3 regions of the Halobacillus sp. B29 genome follow, and region 1 is predicted to be linked to each of the others. Evidence: predicted binding sites of a transcription regulator. Region 1 holds the regulator's gene; each other region holds the start of a gene.

Region 1 (6,262 bases):
TCTACGTATATCCGTTGATGGTTTATTTTTATGATGGACCCATAATTTCAACAGGACAACATTGCTTTTCTTTATTGGATAACATTAATCGTGTCTTGGCTGTTAAGCTAGTCTGAGAAAGAGCCAGAAGTTTATGTAATGAAACCATTAACTTCTTTTCATAAAAATATCTTTTTTGACAATTTGAATAAAAAAGACGGCGTCTGATTAAAAACGACAGCGTTCAGCGCTTTGGATATGGAGCGTTTTTAAGTTTAAAAACGTTCAATAATCTCAGATTTAACCTGCTTTAAAGTGTTTCGCAACACGTGTTGTGTTATGATTTATATACAACAATTGATTTGTTAGGGGATGTAGAATGGAACAATATACTGTCGATCAAGCATTGGAAAAATTGAAGCAATATAAAATTACGACACATAAGGAGAGCCTTCGACGATGGTTGCGAAATGGCACTATTAAAGGGGTCGAACCTGCGACACGTAAGGACGGCTGGCGAATAAACAAAGATGATCTATGGTCGTTTATCGAAGAACGTACACTGGTTAATGAAACACAAAAACCTAATGCAACAAATGTTGCTAAAGAGGATGATGTCCGAGAATTTTATAGATCGGAAATGTGGTGGGAAATTGCTCGTAAAAATATGTTCGAAGGATCCGTTGAAGTAAAAAAAACAGACGTACGCTCATGTATTAAACAAAAAAACTATTCCGAAAAATTTGAAATATATATATGGAATAGGATTACAGAACATACTTGGCAAGCTACGCCCCGCATCTTTTATTTGCATGATGCTTTTCTTTTTAGTAGCCAGCGTATAAAGATGGACACTAATTATAAGGAACGTAAAGAGCAAATTTTGTTCGCTTTGATTGAGTATTTAAGAAACAACGGTATTAAGTAAATAGAATGAGTAGAAGTAACAAATGGATGTAAAGTTGTAAAAATACACTTGGAGGTGTATTCCTTATAGGTAACAAAAGCAAGTGGTTCAATTTAAATTAGAAGAGAATCACACGAATCAAGAGTTTATGGGCATGTTTGGGATTAAGAATTAGTGCCAAATTAAATCGAGTAGGAAAAGATTTAAGAACGCGGAAACCCACAGGTTCTCTTAACCTATAGATGAACAATATCTTCACTTGAAATGACCGGAAAATGGGGGAAGAAATGCCTCAGCTTAAGAAAATAAGATAGCTTATTTTGTAAGCAAAGATGAAAAGCTGGAATAGTACCGGTGAATCGCAAGGAAGTGGATCCAAAAGTATTCTCCAAACTGTAGAAGCATTTAAGCGCAAGTACCCTAAAGATATTTTTAATGCTCTGGTAGAGCTAAAGAATGCCCCTATGATCGCTTACGGAGAAAGGTGTGGGGACCATCAGTTCTGGAGAAGGATATCATTGAGTTTTGTGAGGAGAAAACTAAGTGTAGAAGACCATACTCTGGCGTAATGTTTATGTCGAGTATTTTACAACGATTAAGGACTTATATCATAATGAAATCCTCTCTTACTCTATCCTTGATAGACAAGATACATCCTTCGAATTAAATACGTTAAGGAAAGGTATGTGAAGGACATGTTGACATATATGAGGTGATCCTTTCATAGGACCAAGGTTTACAGTACACGTATGTCCTATCAGTCTCAATAAGAGGCAAATAAAGAGGCACTATCAAAGCATGTCCCGATGAGGGAGCTGCTTTAATAATGCCATCATCGAATCATTCTACTCCACGTTAATATCAGAATAATCCAGTCTTCTAGAGTGAGGAAAATAAATCAACATACCGTATGCGCGCATACGCAAATGTATTACTACAATGATTGTCGCCTTTTCAAAAGCTAAACTCACGTTGATTCAAATTAACAGCCAGTGTGTCTGAGGGAGTCTTATTTAACTGTGTCACTCCAGTGAACATAAGGGCTATTATTGCTTGTTTACAGCAAAAATAGCCTCTATTTAAATATTTTACGTATGAGTTTTCCACTGATTTTACCTGCAGCTCTCCTGCCGACTCGCTGGCCAAGTCGGTTATTACGAACAGCATCCACGTCGTTCCAGATTCTAAGGATTTTTGAGAGCTTTGACTTTAATCCCATGTTAATCAACTCCTTACTTATAGTTCAAGCTCAAGAATGACCTTCCTTACGATAATCCGTTTGAACTTAAGTACCCTGTATCAAACATTTGGTAAACCAGCTCTTTTCAAGGAAAGTCCACCTTATGGGAAGGAAGAACGGAATAGAAATTATTTTAAATAGAACTTTTTAGTAGTATTTAATGGGTAAACACATAAAAAAGGGCAGCTCTTAAGAGCTGCCCTTAATATTTAATTAATGAACAGTACGATACAAACCTACTACCCGTCCTAGAATAGATACGTCATTTAAAAGAATAGGTTCCATCGTAGCATTTTCCGGCTGCAGGCGGATATGGTTTCTTTCTTTGAAAAAACGCTTAACGGTAGCTTCCTCATCCTCAGTCATGGCTACTACAATGTCGCCGTTTTGAGCAGTCTGCTGTTGTCTTACAATTACCATGTCACCATCCAGAATACCAGCCTCAATCATACTTTCACCCTGTACCACAAGTACAAACGTGTTATCGTCCGTACCGGCTAAAGAGTCCGGAAGAGGCACGTACTCTTCGATATTCTCGACTGCGGTAATCGGAGAACCAGCCGTAACTTTACCAATGACAGGTGCATAGGAGGCTTCACTTCTTGGGATACTGTGATCTTCCTCTAACTCTATTACTTCAATAGCTCTTGGTTTAGTAGGGTCTCTACGAATGTACCCCTTTTTTTCTAAACGCGATAGGTGTCCGTGAACCGTTGAACTGGATGCCAGGCCAACGGATTGACCGATCTCACGGACTGAAGGCGGATAACCTTTCATAATTACTTGCTCTTTAATAAAATCTAATATTTCTTGTTGTCTCTTTGAAAGTTTACTCATAGATTTACACCTCGTACATAGGATTTATAGTAACCACATTGTACCATGCTTACTTAAATAATACAAACAAGCGTTCGAAAAATCCGGTTGACAAGAACGATTGTTCGTATATAATTAGAATTAGAAAAAGCGAACATTAGTTCTCAAGAACGTTCGTTCCTAAAATTGGAGGGTCTAATCATGTTCAACAAACTGTCAAAGCTTGATATTACGTACCTGGTGCTGTTTATCGCAAGTTTAGCCTTTCTTTACTTTTCAATGGTCTCCATTGGATAATCTATTATATGCTTAATGAGAACACTTAATAGAAAGGGCCGAACATCATGAGAGTTATCCTATATTGTCGCGTAAGTACAGAAAAAGAAGCGCAAGTTTCTTCTTTGAACAGACAAAGAAATGAATTAAAACAGATGGCCGCACACCATAGTATGGAAGTTGTGGATTGTATAGAGGAACAAGCAAGCGGATATGAAATTGAACGGGAGGGAATTTTCCGCTTGCTTGAATATTTTTCTAGTAGGGAAGCGGACGCCTTATTAATACAAGATGAAACTCGGCTTGGAAGAGGAAACACCAAAATTGCATTATTTCATCAATTAAATAAGTTAGACGTTCAAATCTATTCACTTTCCCATGAAGGTGAGTTGGAAATAGCCGAATCCGACTCTATGGTTCTTCAAATAGTGGGCATCGTAGAAGAGTATCAGCGGAAAATACATAACATGAAGATCCGCAGAGGAATGAGGAAGGCGGTTGAGGAAGGTTATAATCCTGCAGTTAATCTATCAAATCAGCACTTGGCTCCTGGACGTGAGAGGATTGAATTTCCCATACACGAGGTTGTTCGTTTACGCCAGAACAAACTGTCATTCAAAGATATAGCCGCTACTCTTCGTGGACTTGGATATGATGTATCAAAAGCAACCGTCCATCGAAGATATCAGGAGCACGTATTACTTGAAAAAAAAGAAGACAAAGGTTACGATTGAATAAATGACAAGGGTCGCGTGGCCTCTTGTCTTTTTCTTGTTCATACATGAATCGATCCTGTTAATCACAATATAAATACAAAGGGGTATGATCTATGTTATCTAAAGAAAAGATTGATCGTATAAATGAACTGGCTAATAAATCTAAGCAAGAAGAATTAACTGTCAAGGAAAAAGAAGAACAACAGGAGTTAAGACAGGAATACCTGAAAAATGTTCGTAAATCTTTTAAGAACCAGTTAAAGGGTGTTACTGTTATTGACCCTGAAGGAAAAGATGTTACACCTAAAAAATTAAGAGAAATGCAGGAAAATGAAAAGAAAAACTGATTTATAAATCCGTACAGCTTATGTACGGATTTATTTTGTTTAAGAAACCCTTTTCTGGGAAAATTAATCGTAAGGGTTGGGTTTTTCTTGAAATATTGCCCCCGTGCTTGTTTCAAACCTCAATTCATTATAGGATAATACTTGTACATATTTTCGAAAGAGAAAGGGGAATGGCGATTATGGCAAACAGCCTTGAACAAACTTCAATAAACACAATCCGAACACTCACTATCGATGCCGTTGAAAAAGCAAGTTCCGGTCATCCGGGAATGCCAATGGGGGCAGCTCCTATGGCGTACACCCTTTGGACAAAATTTATGGATCACAATCCTAAGAACTCTGACTGGTTTAACCGCGACCGCTTTGTACTATCAGCGGGACACGGATCTATGCTTTTATATAGTCTCCTGCATTTATCAGGATACAATGTGACGATCGACGATCTTAAATCTTTCCGTCAGTGGGATTCTAAAACTCCAGGACATCCTGAGTACGGACACACGGATGGTGTGGAAGCAACTACTGGCCCACTTGGTCAAGGTTTATCCATGGCTACCGGTATGGCAATGGCTGAAGCGCATTTAGGCGCTAAATACAATCGAGATAACTATAATGTAGTAGATCACTACACTTTTGCTATTTGCGGTGATGGAGATCTAATGGAAGGTGTTTCTCAAGAAACTGCTTCTTTAGCAGGTCATCTAGGCCTTGGCAAATTAGTCGTGTTGTATGACTCTAATGACATCTCCCTGGATGGAGATTTAGATCGTTCCTTTAGTGAAAGCGTTGAAAAACGCTATGAAGCTTATGGCTGGCAAGTGATTCGTGTTGAGGACGGAACAGATACCGAAGAAATTGCAAAGGCGATTCAAGAAGCCAAGCAAAATACAGATCAACCGACGATGATCGAAGTTAAAACAGTAATTGGCTATGGTTCACCCAATAAATCTGGGAAGTCTGATTCTCACGGGGCTCCACTTGGAGAAGAAGAAGTTACTGCAGCGAAAGCTCACTATGAGTGGGAGCATGAAGAACTATTTCACGTTCCAGAGGAAGTATATCAGGATTTCAACGAAAAAGTTCAACAAAACGGAGAAGAGAAAGAACAATCCTGGAATGAACTTATGAAACAGTATAAAGAAAGCTACCCTGAGCTGGCTGCTGAACTTGAAGCGGCTATTAAAGGAGAACTTCCTGAAGGATGGAAGCACGAACTTCCAACATATCAAGCTGGTGAAGACAGCCCGGCAACCCGTGCTGCTTCAGGTGATGTTATTAATGCCCTTTCTGCTAAAGTTCCATATTTCTTTGGAGGCAGTTCAGACTTGGCAGGTTCAAACAAAACAAGTGTCAAAGAAGAAGAAGACTTCTCTCGTAATAACTATGCCGGCCGTAATATTTGGTTTGGCGTTAGAGAATTCGCAATGGCCGCAGCTTTAAACGGTATGGCCTTACATGGCGGACTTAAAGTTTATGGCGGAACATTCTTTGTATTTAGTGATTACTTGAGACCAGCTCTTCGTCTATCTGCACTAATGAATCTTCCGGTAAACTATGTCTTTACTCACGATTCTGTCGCCGTTGGAGAAGATGGACCGACTCATGAGCCAATCGAGCAGTTACCTTCTCTTCGTGCCATGCCAAATCTATCGGTAATCCGTCCTGCTGATGGAAATGAAACCAGTGCGGCATGGCAGTTGGCTCTGGAATCTAATACTACTCCAAACGCATTAGTATTAACTCGCCAGGGTCTGCCAACTCTTAAAGGCACGGCAGAAAACGCTTATGAAGGTGTTAAACATGGAGCGTATATTTTAAGTGATTCCGATAAGGAAGAGCCGGATGCTATTCTGTTAGCTTCTGGATCTGAAGTGCAGTTAATTGCAAAAGCTCAAAATGAACTGAAGAAAAAAGGTTATGACGTTCGCGTTGTAAGTATTCCTTCTTTCGATCGCTTTAATGCTCAAAGCAGAGAATATCA
Region 2 (6,262 bases), on a different contig from region 1:
TTGCTCTCTAACTTCATCACATGAGCCTGAAATGTTTTTACGAAATATTTCTATTACTATCAAAGTAAACCTTATAGCGTTAGCAAGTAGAGCACAAAATAAGAAGGAATATATTAAAGTAACTCCTTCTTCACTAAAGTCAGTATTTAGTATTGATAATATTAAAAAGGTAAATGCGTAAGTTAAAGCCCAGGCAGAATAACTTATAAACCTATCAGAAACATTATCTTCCACCAATTTAGACACTGCTTTAGAATAATTTGTACCTAGTACAGACATCACCGTAATAAAGAACCCGATTAACACCACTGATATATTAATTAGTAATGAAGACTTGTTTTCATTAAAAAGTATTGAGCTTAACTCTTCTTCAAACTCTGATAACTTAGCCATACTTTCTACATCAAAAAACGGAATATTGATAATTAAAAAATAAAAAAACGAAACAACGATTAGCCCCAAAAATACTTTTGGTAAAATTAGTTCAAATAAAGAGTCAGATGCTACCAAAAGACCATTTTTAACTTTATCACCGAAATTTGTCTGTTTGCTAGTACTTTGATTCACTCATCACTGCTCCCTCCCGGTTCATCTTCAATTACCTTATACTTATCTTCAACTTTTACGATTAAACGAGTATCAAGAAATCGCCTATTGTCGGCCACACTATACCTTACTTTATCTTTAGTAAAACTGGTATATGCTTTATTTAAAGTTCCAAGGTTAGAGTGTATAGTGTTTATTATTTCTGCACCTACTAATTGCCATCCAGGATAAGAAGCAGGATTGTTTTCAAAAATTTTGTCTTTCAATGGCCCACCGTTATTTTTTAAATCTGCGTTGTCCAATTCTCCCGTTTCAGAATCTCGATAGCGAACTTTCAATGTATCCACCGAATTCATATTCATTTGAAGCATCTCTAACATTGCAAGGGCTGCATCTAGCCTCATAGTATTATGTTTACCATTATCAACGCCGAAAACCATTCTAACTTTATTTGCCTCCAGCTCTTCCTTGGCAGAGCCAATCTTCCTTAAAGAAGAAAGCACTTTGTTTGCTGGTTTTTCGTCTTCATTCATTGAATCTTCAAAATGACCCATGTGATATTCACTAAGAGACAAAGTTAACTCAATAGATCTAATCTGGGAAGAGCTTTTAAGATCTTCCATTCCCTTATAGGACATGATAGGGCTCAATACAATTTGGAATTCCGGGTAACCATTTTCATCTTTTGGAAGAAATGTGTTTAGATATTTTTCTATACCGCTCTGTTTCACTCCATGCATACTGCCTTCGATAGCAAACACATCGGTGTTTTCGTCATGAACTATTGTTACCATCTCAATTATGTCTTTTTTAACTTCATCTAACTCTTGTGGCGACTGTATGTCCCCAAGATACGGCTTATAATCTTGTCGATATTTCACAAATGGTAATATCCTATAATTTGGATTCTTTGAATGTAAGTCAATCTTTTTTATTGCGGTGGGGTAACCATCTATTCTCCTTAGCCTGTCAACCCAGTCAGCTAACCCAGCCAAATCTAAAAATTTACCCACAGGTATATTTGTTTTTTCTTCATTCTCATATATTGCTACTTGGTAAAATTTAACTGTTCTAGACATTAAGTCACACCCTTTCAACCGTTACAATTCGACACTATGATTCTATAAACCTCCTATTTATGGTGGAATTAGCAATTTTTGTAGAAATAAGGTTAAAGTAAATGTGTAGGATGTGATAAAGAAATTAAAAGAATGGGCTGAAATAATACAAAAACATCAAGGCAACATGGATGAAGAGTTAGTGGAGGTATTTTTAGATATGTGTGGTTATGCGGTGTTCTATAAAGCAGAATTGAACGACTGGAAGATTAACTTACCAATTGCTGCATATAAAAGAGAATGACGTTACGAATTTAGTAATGTATTTGAAGCAATGTAGATAATGCCGCCCATTCCCTGAATTAACTGAAGAATAAAAGATAAGGTGTAAAAACGATTAAATAAGATATCTGTATTAAAAAAGAAAATCCAGTCAATATCCAGTCGTAAGTATCACCTCAATATCCCCTAGGGTTAATATGGGGCAATGGTAATAAAATTCTTCCCCATATCTATTTTCATGTCGAGCTTCTACATTATTATGAACAATTATTGGCTCTTCCTTAAGAAGCTCATATAATCGTTACGTCCATGATTTGGTCAATATTAATGGAGGTATGTAATTTCTCCCTAACGGTTATACATTTCACTTTTCGTACGTTGAGGTCAATCTGCAATACCTTGACCTTTTCTTCACTATAATTAAAACCATTATGATATCTGATTTGTATTGGTAGACCGTCACTTACTGCCCGCTGAAGTTTAAACCCCATTTCCTCCATTTGCTGTTCATCCAAAATAGGTTTTTCAATGCGTTCATCCTCTTTCCACACCTGCTTCACCATCTCAACATGCTCAGGCAACATTAGAGATGTCCACTTAATTGTACCTCGATCCCGATTTCGATTATCCATTGATGACACTATTCCTTTCTTTATAAGGATGAACTGACAGGATATTTTCCTTTCTAAACGATCGAACTGTCTTCTTCGTATAACAGTATGCAAGAACTACGTCTCTTTTAATAGAAACAACACAGATAACACGCTGAGAAAAATTTCCCTTTTTCGACATATAAATTAGTTCAACTTTTTTCTTATCGGACTCTGACCGATTCAACATACCCTCCACTGTGGTCACTCCTAACACGAACATTTGTTCTTATAATATCACAAAGTAAAGAAAAGTAAACTTACAAATTTTGTGAAGGGTTTTAAAGATATATGTCGAATTATGGAATTGATACAAAATCGGGGAGGTTTTACGATTGGAAAGCGTGATTTCTAAACTTTTGGAGTGGCAGGAAGAATTAGCAAAAGAGGAAGTATCTGAAGGGATGGACAACGTTCTAGTCGACATCTTTTCTTATTTAAAGAAGCAAGAGCTTAAAATAAGAGAGTTAGAATCGAACTTAAGCGTATATGAGACTCCTATTAAACATTAAAGAACAAGCCCAGGCTCTTGGCCAGGGCTTGTTCTTTCTATATTCCGGAAATCCTATAAATCCTAAATTTAGGACAGTAACGGAGGTTGCAGTTATACATTCTTCTTATACTACGTTCGGTTTGCCGATTAAACTGCTTAATTATTTTCAAATTTTTTTCTTAATACCTTAATTCCATCTATAACCACATCCAAATCTTCATCAAGAATATGACAAGGATAATTCTCTCTTATTTCCCCTTTTTTCCTTGCCTGCTCAAAGTCTGGATTATTACCATACTGAACGAATACTGTACATGCCTTATGAATGTTCTCTGGATCAGCTGTATGCCAATGTACTGTCCCAAAAAACACACGATAGTATCTCTTGTTGCCTTTTAACTCTCCGTAACTGGATGGAATCAGTTTAAATGCCCATTCTTGATATGTCGGTTCTTTTTTCATTAAATCACCTCAAATTTGATTATGAGGTAATCATATACCTTACCACCTAAAAACGTAAAAGAGCAAAATCGTACAATTAATACAATAAGGTCCTAAAGCAGTTATTGACAAAACTTTAAAATGCTTTGGTTTACATAGAATTTCATAAATTTCTTAGAAATAAAAAAGTAATAGACACAACCTTAATACTTACGTATAACGTATTTTATGGCTATCAAGTTAATTGGTTATATCCAATCTTCTATTTTTTCCAGGTGGCTCTCTATTTTATTAATTTCAGTGAGATAGTATTGCTGTCGATGCTGGGACAATTGTTTAATATATTTATGTACACTAATTAATCTTACATTAGATTTTATGATTTGATCTGAGATTTCTCCTCTTCGTCCTCTCATATAAATAATAATTAGGTATCTGCAATGGTATTTGTATCTATCAATGGTATTAGAAGCGTAGACAGTCCACTGGCTCAACTTGGCATCCATCCATACACCATTCCTCAAAGTGTAATCAGGATTGTATTTTTCGTGATCGTATTTCGAATATGATATTCCAGTTTCAATTAACAGTTCATCTAACAAATCTTCAAAAAGATAACCACAATATGAAGCATCTCTTGAATCCTCTCGTACTTTATCATAGTCTAAACCAGCCTTTTCTATGGCTTTACTCCATGAACCGATTCGATTGATAGCACCATCATATAAAGACTGATTATAACTTTGTATATGTGATTTGTACAAAGGAATTTCTTGTTCATACAGCTGTTGTATTTCTGCTAACACACTTTCTATCGTCCATTTCATTTGAACTTCTCTTTGTTTGACAAGCCATATTTGCTCCGCTACTTCTAGTTCATCTTCATAGTTGTACCCAGCAGCTTCAATTGCCACCTTTAAACTTCCATATCGATTATAACAAGCATCCTCAAGTCCACTTGTATGTTCTCTAATTGTTTTTCTAGATAATGGTAGTCCTTTTTCCTTTATTTCATATAAATTTTTCAGAACATAAGTTTTTGAATATAAAGTTGAATTTTCGATTGTTTCTTGTCTTTTTATTTCTTTAATTCGTGGATAATCTACCCCTATCATATCTAAAGCATTTCCCCAAGAACCTAAATATTCTACACATGCTCTATACAGTTGTCTATGCTGATTTATTATATAGGATACGTATAGCGGTTCATCATTTTCTAATAGTTTCAATATTTCTTTCTTAATACTATCATCAGTCCACTTTCGTCTAGATGTTACTTTTTTTATATTTGCATAATCGATACCTGCTGCTTCCATAGCATTTTCTATAGAATTAAAATGTTTATACAGCATTGCTAATAATGATCCATGGTTTTCATAAAGAAATGAGTATGTTAAGTTATTATTTTCTTTGTGTATTTGTATAAGGGATAAAATTGCTTCACTTTTTTGAGCCTCAAGATACTCCGTACTGTTAAACCGTTTTTGTCTCCCTTTAGAGATTTTTTGAGCCCCTTCCCTTTTACCTCTCTTCTTAACCTCTTCATAATCATACCCTGCATTAGTTATTGCATTCTCCCAATTTCCGAAATGTCTCCTCCCTGCTTTTAAAAGAGCTAAGTTAACTTTAGTTACATTCCTTACGTACAATCCTTCACCCTTGTCATCTAGCTTCACAATTTCTTTTATAACTTTATCTGGCGTCCATTTTATTCTTTTGGAGCTCATATGCTTCATTCCTTTTTACCATTTAAATTTCACATACCTTTGTAAAGTAATAAGCCGTTATGCAATTGATTTAACTCAATAGCATAACGACTCTTGTAATGGTTTTTTATATATTCTTTTGTGTATTTATGCTGAAATTCTCTAAGTAATGCTTGTAGAGTTGAATAACTTTATAACCAGATAATTCTTCTTTCATTGAAATGAAAGCTTCTTCTGAATCGGTTACTAGAAAAAGATAATCAATAGCTTCGTGTTTCTTTAGTACGTTTTTAAACTCATTAAAATATACTTCATCTTTTAGAACAGCAAATCTACTACCATCTGGAATAAAATATTTCTCAGATGAATCGTTAATAGGTAGTTCTCCAACCATTCCTGACATCATCCAGAAGAAGGGTAACATATTTTCGAATTCTCTTCCTAACTCTACACTAATTGAGTCAAGGAAGTTCAAACGGAAGTATTGAATGTTTTCGTTCAACCCATCAGAAACTGGAACTTTTTTCTCTTTATTAATAAATATTTTCGGTAAATTAGCCAGAAGCTCCTCTTTTACAGCTCTAAATGCAGCACCATCTGGCATGAGGACGTAAATAGTATCTACATTTTCCTCATTTTCCTTAACGGCTTCACAATAATCACTTATTCTTTCTGGATTAAATAAAACTGATACTTTATCTGAGTCTTCTAAATACCAATTACTATCTTTTTTCATCTTACTTTGGGTTAGCCCTAAAGCGGCTGCTAGTTGTTTTCTATTAACCAGCTTAGTCATTTGTTCTGGGGTAGTAAATCCCAACGGCCTTACTGTTCTTCTTTGCTCTTTTCGCTCTTTCTTTCCTACTGTCAACTCACCTGGTATTAAAGTATTATCTTCTCTAAATCCATTTATTGCATTCTTACATCTTGGAAATGTAATTGCTTGGCAAATACCATGCTTCTCAAAATCTGACATACCAGGCATTATACCGCTTTTAATCATTGACTTTGCAGTTGACTCTGGGTGAACTTCATTATTAGTTACCATTACCGACTTTCTGTTACCACCGTGTATTGAATTGATGA
Region 3 (6,262 bases), on a different contig from region 1:
GTTTTTGAGCCATATATTTTTCCATTTGCTCACGGATAAAATCAGAACTCGTTTCACGATATCGACGAGAAATATTGGGAATAACTCCTTCAAAGAAAATCTCATTTTCACGCACTTTTCCGAAATCATTTTCATAACGGAAGTAAACTTTTTCATCGCCGCTTCCATATAAAATTCGTTCCATATGTTCCTTCGGTAAATCCTGAATAGCTACATCCATATTTATGCCATAATGATCTGCTACACTTTTCAGGAGTTGAGGGTAATACTGGGAGCTGGTTGGCTCCCACGCCGCAATAGCATGTTCTTTCAGGGAACGAGACCAGTCGGGTATGACCAGGTCAATATCTACTTCTAACTGTGTACCGAGGCCATCACACCGATTACAGGCCCCGTAAGGACTGTTAAAAGAGAACATCCTCGGCTCCAATTCACTTACAGAAAAACCGCAGATTGGACAGGCATGATGTTCAGAGAAAGACAATTCTTCCTCTCCAATAACATCCACCAGGGTATGCCCCCCGCCTAGTTTTAAGGCCGTTTCAATTGAATCGGATAGCCGGCCTTCAACTCCTTCTTTAACCACAATCCGGTCCACAACTACTTCAATTGAGTGTTTTTTATTTTTATTTAAGTTTATTTCCTCGGAAATCTCACGCATTTCTCCATCTACTCGCAGACGAACGTACCCTTCTTTCTGCAATTGTTCAAATACTTTGGCGTGCTCTCCTTTTCGCCCTGAGACCACCGGGGAGAGAATTTGCATTTTTGTTCTTTCTGGATACTCCATAATTTGATCAACCATCTGCTGTACGGTCTGCGAATTAATTTCAATTCCATGTTTTGGACAAGTAGGGCGGCCTACTCGTGCGAACAGCAGACGAAGATAATCATAAATTTCAGTTACCGTCCCCACTGTTGACCTGGGGTTACGACTGGTGGTTTTCTGATCAATCGAAATGGCTGGAGAAAGGCCTTCTATGGAGTCCACATCCGGTTTATCCATTTGTCCTAAGAATTGCCGTGCATAGGCACTTAGAGACTCGACATAACGTCGCTGCCCCTCCGCGTAGATGGTATCGAACGCTAAAGAAGACTTTCCGGAACCGGACAACCCTGTCATAACGACCAGTTTATTCTTAGGAATATCAATATCAATCCCTTTTAGATTGTGGGCCCGGGCTCCTTTAACACTAATATGCTTGCTAGCCATACTTCCTCATCCCTCCGCTTTTAATTCCAATAATATATCACGTAATTCAGCCGCTCTTTCGAAGTCTAAATCTCGAGCCGCCTGCTTCATTTCTGTTTCCATATTGTCAATCGTTTCCTGACGTTCTTTCTTCGTCATTTCAGAAGGGCGTTTCATACCGCTGTCGTAAGAACCTTCTTCTTCGGAAACGGCCGTTGCTTTAATAACATCGCGGACTTCTTTGTGGATTGTTTTCGGTGTAACCCCATGTTCTTCATTATAAGCAATTTGCTTTTCACGACGCCTGTATGTTTCATCAATTGCAAACTGCATCGACTTCGTAATTTTATCCGCGTACATAATGACACGTCCGTTTTCGTTACGTGCCGCTCTTCCAATCGTCTGAATCAGGGAACGATCCGACCTCAAGAACCCTTCTTTATCAGCATCGAGAATAGTAACTAAAGAAACCTCAGGGATGTCAAGCCCTTCTCTAAGCAGGTTAATACCGATGATTACATCGTATTTACCAACACGGAGATCGCGTATAACTTCTATTCTTTCCAGTGTTTTAATTTCAGAGTGCAAGTAAGCAACTTTGATACCAAGTTCTTTCAAATAATCCGTAAGGTCTTCAGACATTTTCTTCGTTAACGTTGTTACAAGAACCCGTTCGTTTCTTTCGGCACGCTTGTTAATTTCGCCTACAAGATCATCGATTTGTCCATGAATCGGGCGCACATCAATTTCAGGATCAAGCAGACCAGTCGGCCGGATGATCTGTTCAATAACTTTAGGCGTATGTTCTAATTCATATGGTCCTGGAGTAGCAGATACATATGTGATTTGATTAATATGATTTTCAAACTCCGGGAACTTCAGCGGCCGGTTATCGAGCGCTGAAGGTAATCGGAAACCGTGATCAACAAGTACCTGTTTACGTGCCTGGTCCCCATTGTACATACCCCGTACTTGAGGAAGTGTAACGTGTGACTCATCTGCCATAATCATGAAATCATCTGGAAAGTAATCCAGGAGTGTGTATGGAGTTGCGCCTGGCTCACGAAATGTCAGATGACGAGAGTAGTTTTCGATCCCTGAGCAAAAACCCATTTCATTCATCATTTCTAAATCATAGTTTGTCCGCTGCTCTAAGCGCTGAGCTTCAAGCAGTTTATTTTGCTCACGTAATTCTTTTACGCGCTCAATCATTTCCTGCTCTATATTTACAATTGCTTTTTTTAGTTTGGATTCTCGTGTTACGAAGTGAGAGGCTGGGAAGATCGCTACATGCTCACGGTCGCCCATAACTTCTCCAGTCAGAACATCAATTTCGCGAATCCGATCGATTTCATCACCGAAAAACTCGACACGTATAGCATGCTCTTCACGTGAAGCCGGTATAATTTCAACAGAATCCCCGCGTACGCGGAACGTTCCCCTCTGGAAGTCAATATCGTTGCGGGCATATTGGATGTCTACAAGGTTACGTAATAATTCGTCACGGTCCTTTTCCATTCCTGAACGGATTGATAGCACCTGGCTTCGATATTCGTCTGGAGAACCTAAACCGTAAATACACGATACACTGGCCACAATAATAACGTCGTTTCGTTCAAACAAAGCTGAAGTTGCCGAGTGTCTCAGTTTATCAATTTCATCATTGATACTCGCATCTTTTTCTATAAATGTGTCAGAAGAAGGCACATAGGCCTCCGGCTGATAATAATCATAATAACTGACAAAATATTCGACAGCGTTGTTTGGAAAGAACTCTTTAAACTCGCTGTAGAGCTGTCCGGCCAGCGTTTTATTATGGGCAATGATTAATGTAGGTTTATTAACTTCCTGAATCACGTTGGACATAGTGAACGTTTTCCCTGTCCCTGTCGCCCCTAAAAGAGTCTGGTGCTTTTCCCCGCGATTAATTCCATCTACAAGTTCCTGAATCGCTCGCGGCTGATCTCCTTGCGGGGAATATTGTGAAACCAATTCGAATTTATTCTCCATGACGAAAACCTCCGTTCTTAACTAGTCATCATTAGTTTACCACATTAGTTTATCATTCTAACATTAAACGAACAAACATTCGGTGCTAAGCAGGTCCAGACTCTTCTCGTAATAAAGAAACTCTTGAGAAATTTTCATTTCTCAAGAGTTTCTTGGTTATTCTTCCTTCGCAATCAGAATTTGACCAGTTTTACTTTCCTGTAAGAGGGTCTTCATAATAGTGGTTGAAAGTTTTCTTAATGGGTAAGGTTTGACCAGATACCCTTCCACTTCGATATCTGGAACTTCCGACGATTGACTGAGCGCACTTGAGATAAATATAGGAACGTCAGACAGGTGATTATAGGTCTTAATAGCTTGTATAATATCCCATCCAGAAGTTTGATCAGCTAAGGTTAAATCAATAATAAATACATCCGGCTTCATTTTATCCAATTCATTCAGAGCTGATCGTCCTTCATTGTAATGAGAAACTTTAATACCAGCGTCCCCTAATTCATCTTTTATTAGCTGGGATAAATTAATATCATCTTCCATAAGGATAACATGCGGGACTTTTTCAACCGGACCATCTTCATTTTTCAACGGTTCATGTAAGGGAAAGGTAATGGAAAATACGCTGCCTTCTCCCTGTTCTGAGAGTACAGATATACGTCCATTATGAATCTCTGCAATTTCCTTACTAATAGCAAGCCCAAGACCCGTACCGCCGATCTTACGCTGGCTTGAGTTATCCACTCTATGAAACTTAGTAAATAGCTTCGTAACTTCATGTTCCGGAATGCCCAGACCTTCATCCGCTACATGTACGTAAACGTTGGATTGATCGTTATTTATAGCTACTACCACTTCTCCTCCATCCGGGGAAAACTTAATGGCATTCCCTATGATGTTATTCATCAACTGTATAATCTTCTCACGATCTGCGTGGATCTTTGAAGTTAATGTCTGATCTGTGAGCACCAACAGGTGGTCTGTGTGAGTGATACGTAAGTTTTCTACCACTTCTTCTACCAGAGTTCCCAATTCTACTACTTCTTTATGGAAAGTAGACTTCCCCGACTCCATACGCTGCAGATCCAGAAAATCGTTAATAAGGTTTGTCAGCCGCTTTGCTTCACCGTGAATGGTATTTAAATATTTCTTTCTCCGGTTTTCCGGCAGATCACGGTGAATCATTAATTCCGTATATCCAAGGACACTCGCCAGTGGAGTTCGTAATTCATGACTCACTGTACTAACCAGGTTTGTTTTCATCTGGTTGACTTCAAATTCCGAAGTAATGTCACGGAATACAAATAAAATGCCTTCTTTTTCATGTTGATGATAAATAGGTTCCGCATAGACCTCAATTATGCGAAACTCCTCTTCAGCACCTATCTCTATTCTCACACTGCTCTTTGGATGATCATCAGTGAATACCATTCCTCTGCAAAAGGCTGCGAAGCTTTCCACATTTGTGATGTAGGAAGAAATTTGATTTAGCCAATCTTCAAACTCCACCTTTAACCAATTCTCTTGCTCCATGTATGGAAGGCCAAGGAATGTCAGCCAGTTTTGATTGTATTGCACGAGCTTTCCTGCTTCATCTACAAACAGAATTCCTTCATTTATATTATCTATGATATCCTGATTCAATTGACGGTTAATTTCTGATTGTTCATAAGAATCAATTCTTTCGATGTATAATGAAACTCGCTGCAAAATGGACGTAATTCCATTAATCTCTTCTTTTTCATAGGAAGTTCCTATCCTTGTAGCTACAAAGAACGCCTCCAGTTTATTTCTGGAATTAAATACAGGTACATAGAGATCATAACTTTTACTAGATTCATTAAAATAACCCTCTTCATAGATCGTCATTTTACGCTCCCGGATGTAAGGGACACGTTGAGCCCGTAAGCGCTGTACCGCATGAGCGAAAGAATTTATAATATCATCCTTCAAATCTTCCTCTCTTAAACCAATTTTCGCGTAACCACCAGAATCAAGCAGCATAAAGATTCCATGGTCGAATGGATATAAAATAGAGAGCTGGTAAATGACCTGATCCAGCAAAGACTGCTTGTCCATGGTGGTTGAAAGCGTCTGGTTCATAGAATTCAATTTCTCCACTGTACTTCTTGCCTTCTCTGTCTCACTTAAAGAATCCTTTAACCGCTCCTGGGCCTGTTTTATATCAGTGATATCTTTCTGAATAACAATAAATTGTTCGACTTTGCCAACCTCATTTATGTAAGGGACTACAGTGGTGTTTGTATAAAAAAAACCTCCACCTTTACGGTTACACCTCACCTCTCCTTTCCACACCTTTCCGTGTTCCACTCCTGGGAAGGCTTTCTTTACATCCGTATGATCGTAAGACTCCTCCGTTAAGCTTAAGAAATGACGCCCCTCCAACTCACTTACTGAATAATCCGATGCTTCCGCTAATTTACCGTTACAGGTTTGAATCCATCCATCTTCGTCCAATATAGCGACAATGGAGGACTCATTTAAAGCCAAGTCCTTGTTTCGTAAATCATTTACATAGGATTCAAGCATTTCCTGTTGGGCCATCAGTTCTTCATTTTGAGCAGAAAGATTGTCTTCCCTTTCTCCAATTTCCTTGGCCATATATTGAAAGGAGCGTGTCAATGTACCAATTTCGTCTTTTCGCTTACTCGAAGGTAACTCATCATAATTTCTTCCTGCAGCTAATGATTCAGATGCTATCGAAAGTTCAGAAAGCGGTCGTCCTATCCCCCGGCTCAATGTTCTTGAGGCAATTGATAGGATGAAAACTACAAGAACCATTAGGGCAAAAAGCAAATAAGAAATCAAGTCCATCCGCTCAAGGAAATTGTCATTTTCTGAGGTTAACGTCTGTTGAGCTTCATTCGATATATCTTCGAGTGTTTGGATAATTTCATTAATTTGTTCGGTTGTATTAGCGAGACTGAGTTGCCGAACTTCTTCCATATTCCCGTTTTCTACAGCCATCTCTACTTTGGGAATTAGACTTTGCCAGTAATATTTCAAAAACAGATTAAGATCAGAAAAAAGTTCAATCCGTCCATT

What was found. Region 1 encodes LexA, which represses DNA repair genes until DNA is damaged. Its sites were predicted from a motif close to CGAACATATGTTCG; they were not measured.
Region 2: the regulator LexA is predicted to act here: its motif matches at 2,753-2,766, upstream of ACTWP7_RS18910 (YolD-like family protein).
Region 3: the regulator LexA is predicted to act here: its motif matches at 3,271-3,284, upstream of uvrB (excinuclease ABC subunit UvrB).

Annotation. Positions count from the first base shown of each region.
Region 1 is NZ_JBQQCM010000003.1:133,999-140,260, reverse strand. It holds gene ACTWP7_RS04995 (hypothetical protein) at 359-907, shown strand; partial or broken gene ACTWP7_RS04990 (IS3 family transposase) at 990-1,862, shown strand; gene ACTWP7_RS04985 (hypothetical protein) at 1,962-2,105, opposite strand; gene lexA (transcriptional repressor LexA) at 2,340-2,963, opposite strand; gene ACTWP7_RS04975 (YneB family resolvase-like protein) at 3,287-3,952, shown strand; gene ACTWP7_RS04970 (DUF896 domain-containing protein) at 4,048-4,281, shown strand; gene tkt (transketolase) at 4,461-6,262, shown strand, end outside.
Region 2 is NZ_JBQQCM010000019.1:36,230-42,491, reverse strand. It holds gene ACTWP7_RS18920 (hypothetical protein) at 1-567, opposite strand, end outside; gene ACTWP7_RS18915 (DUF6731 family protein) at 564-1,625, opposite strand; gene ACTWP7_RS18910 (YolD-like family protein) at 2,177-2,518, opposite strand; gene ACTWP7_RS18905 (hypothetical protein) at 2,872-3,048, shown strand; gene ACTWP7_RS18900 (hypothetical protein) at 3,186-3,491, opposite strand; gene ACTWP7_RS18895 (hypothetical protein) at 3,719-5,197, opposite strand; gene ACTWP7_RS18890 (site-specific DNA-methyltransferase) at 5,304-6,262, opposite strand, start outside.
Region 3 is NZ_JBQQCM010000006.1:108,972-115,233, reverse strand. It holds gene uvrA (excinuclease ABC subunit UvrA) at 1-1,213, opposite strand, end outside; gene uvrB (excinuclease ABC subunit UvrB) at 1,220-3,202, opposite strand; gene ACTWP7_RS09550 (ATP-binding protein) at 3,359-6,262, opposite strand, start outside.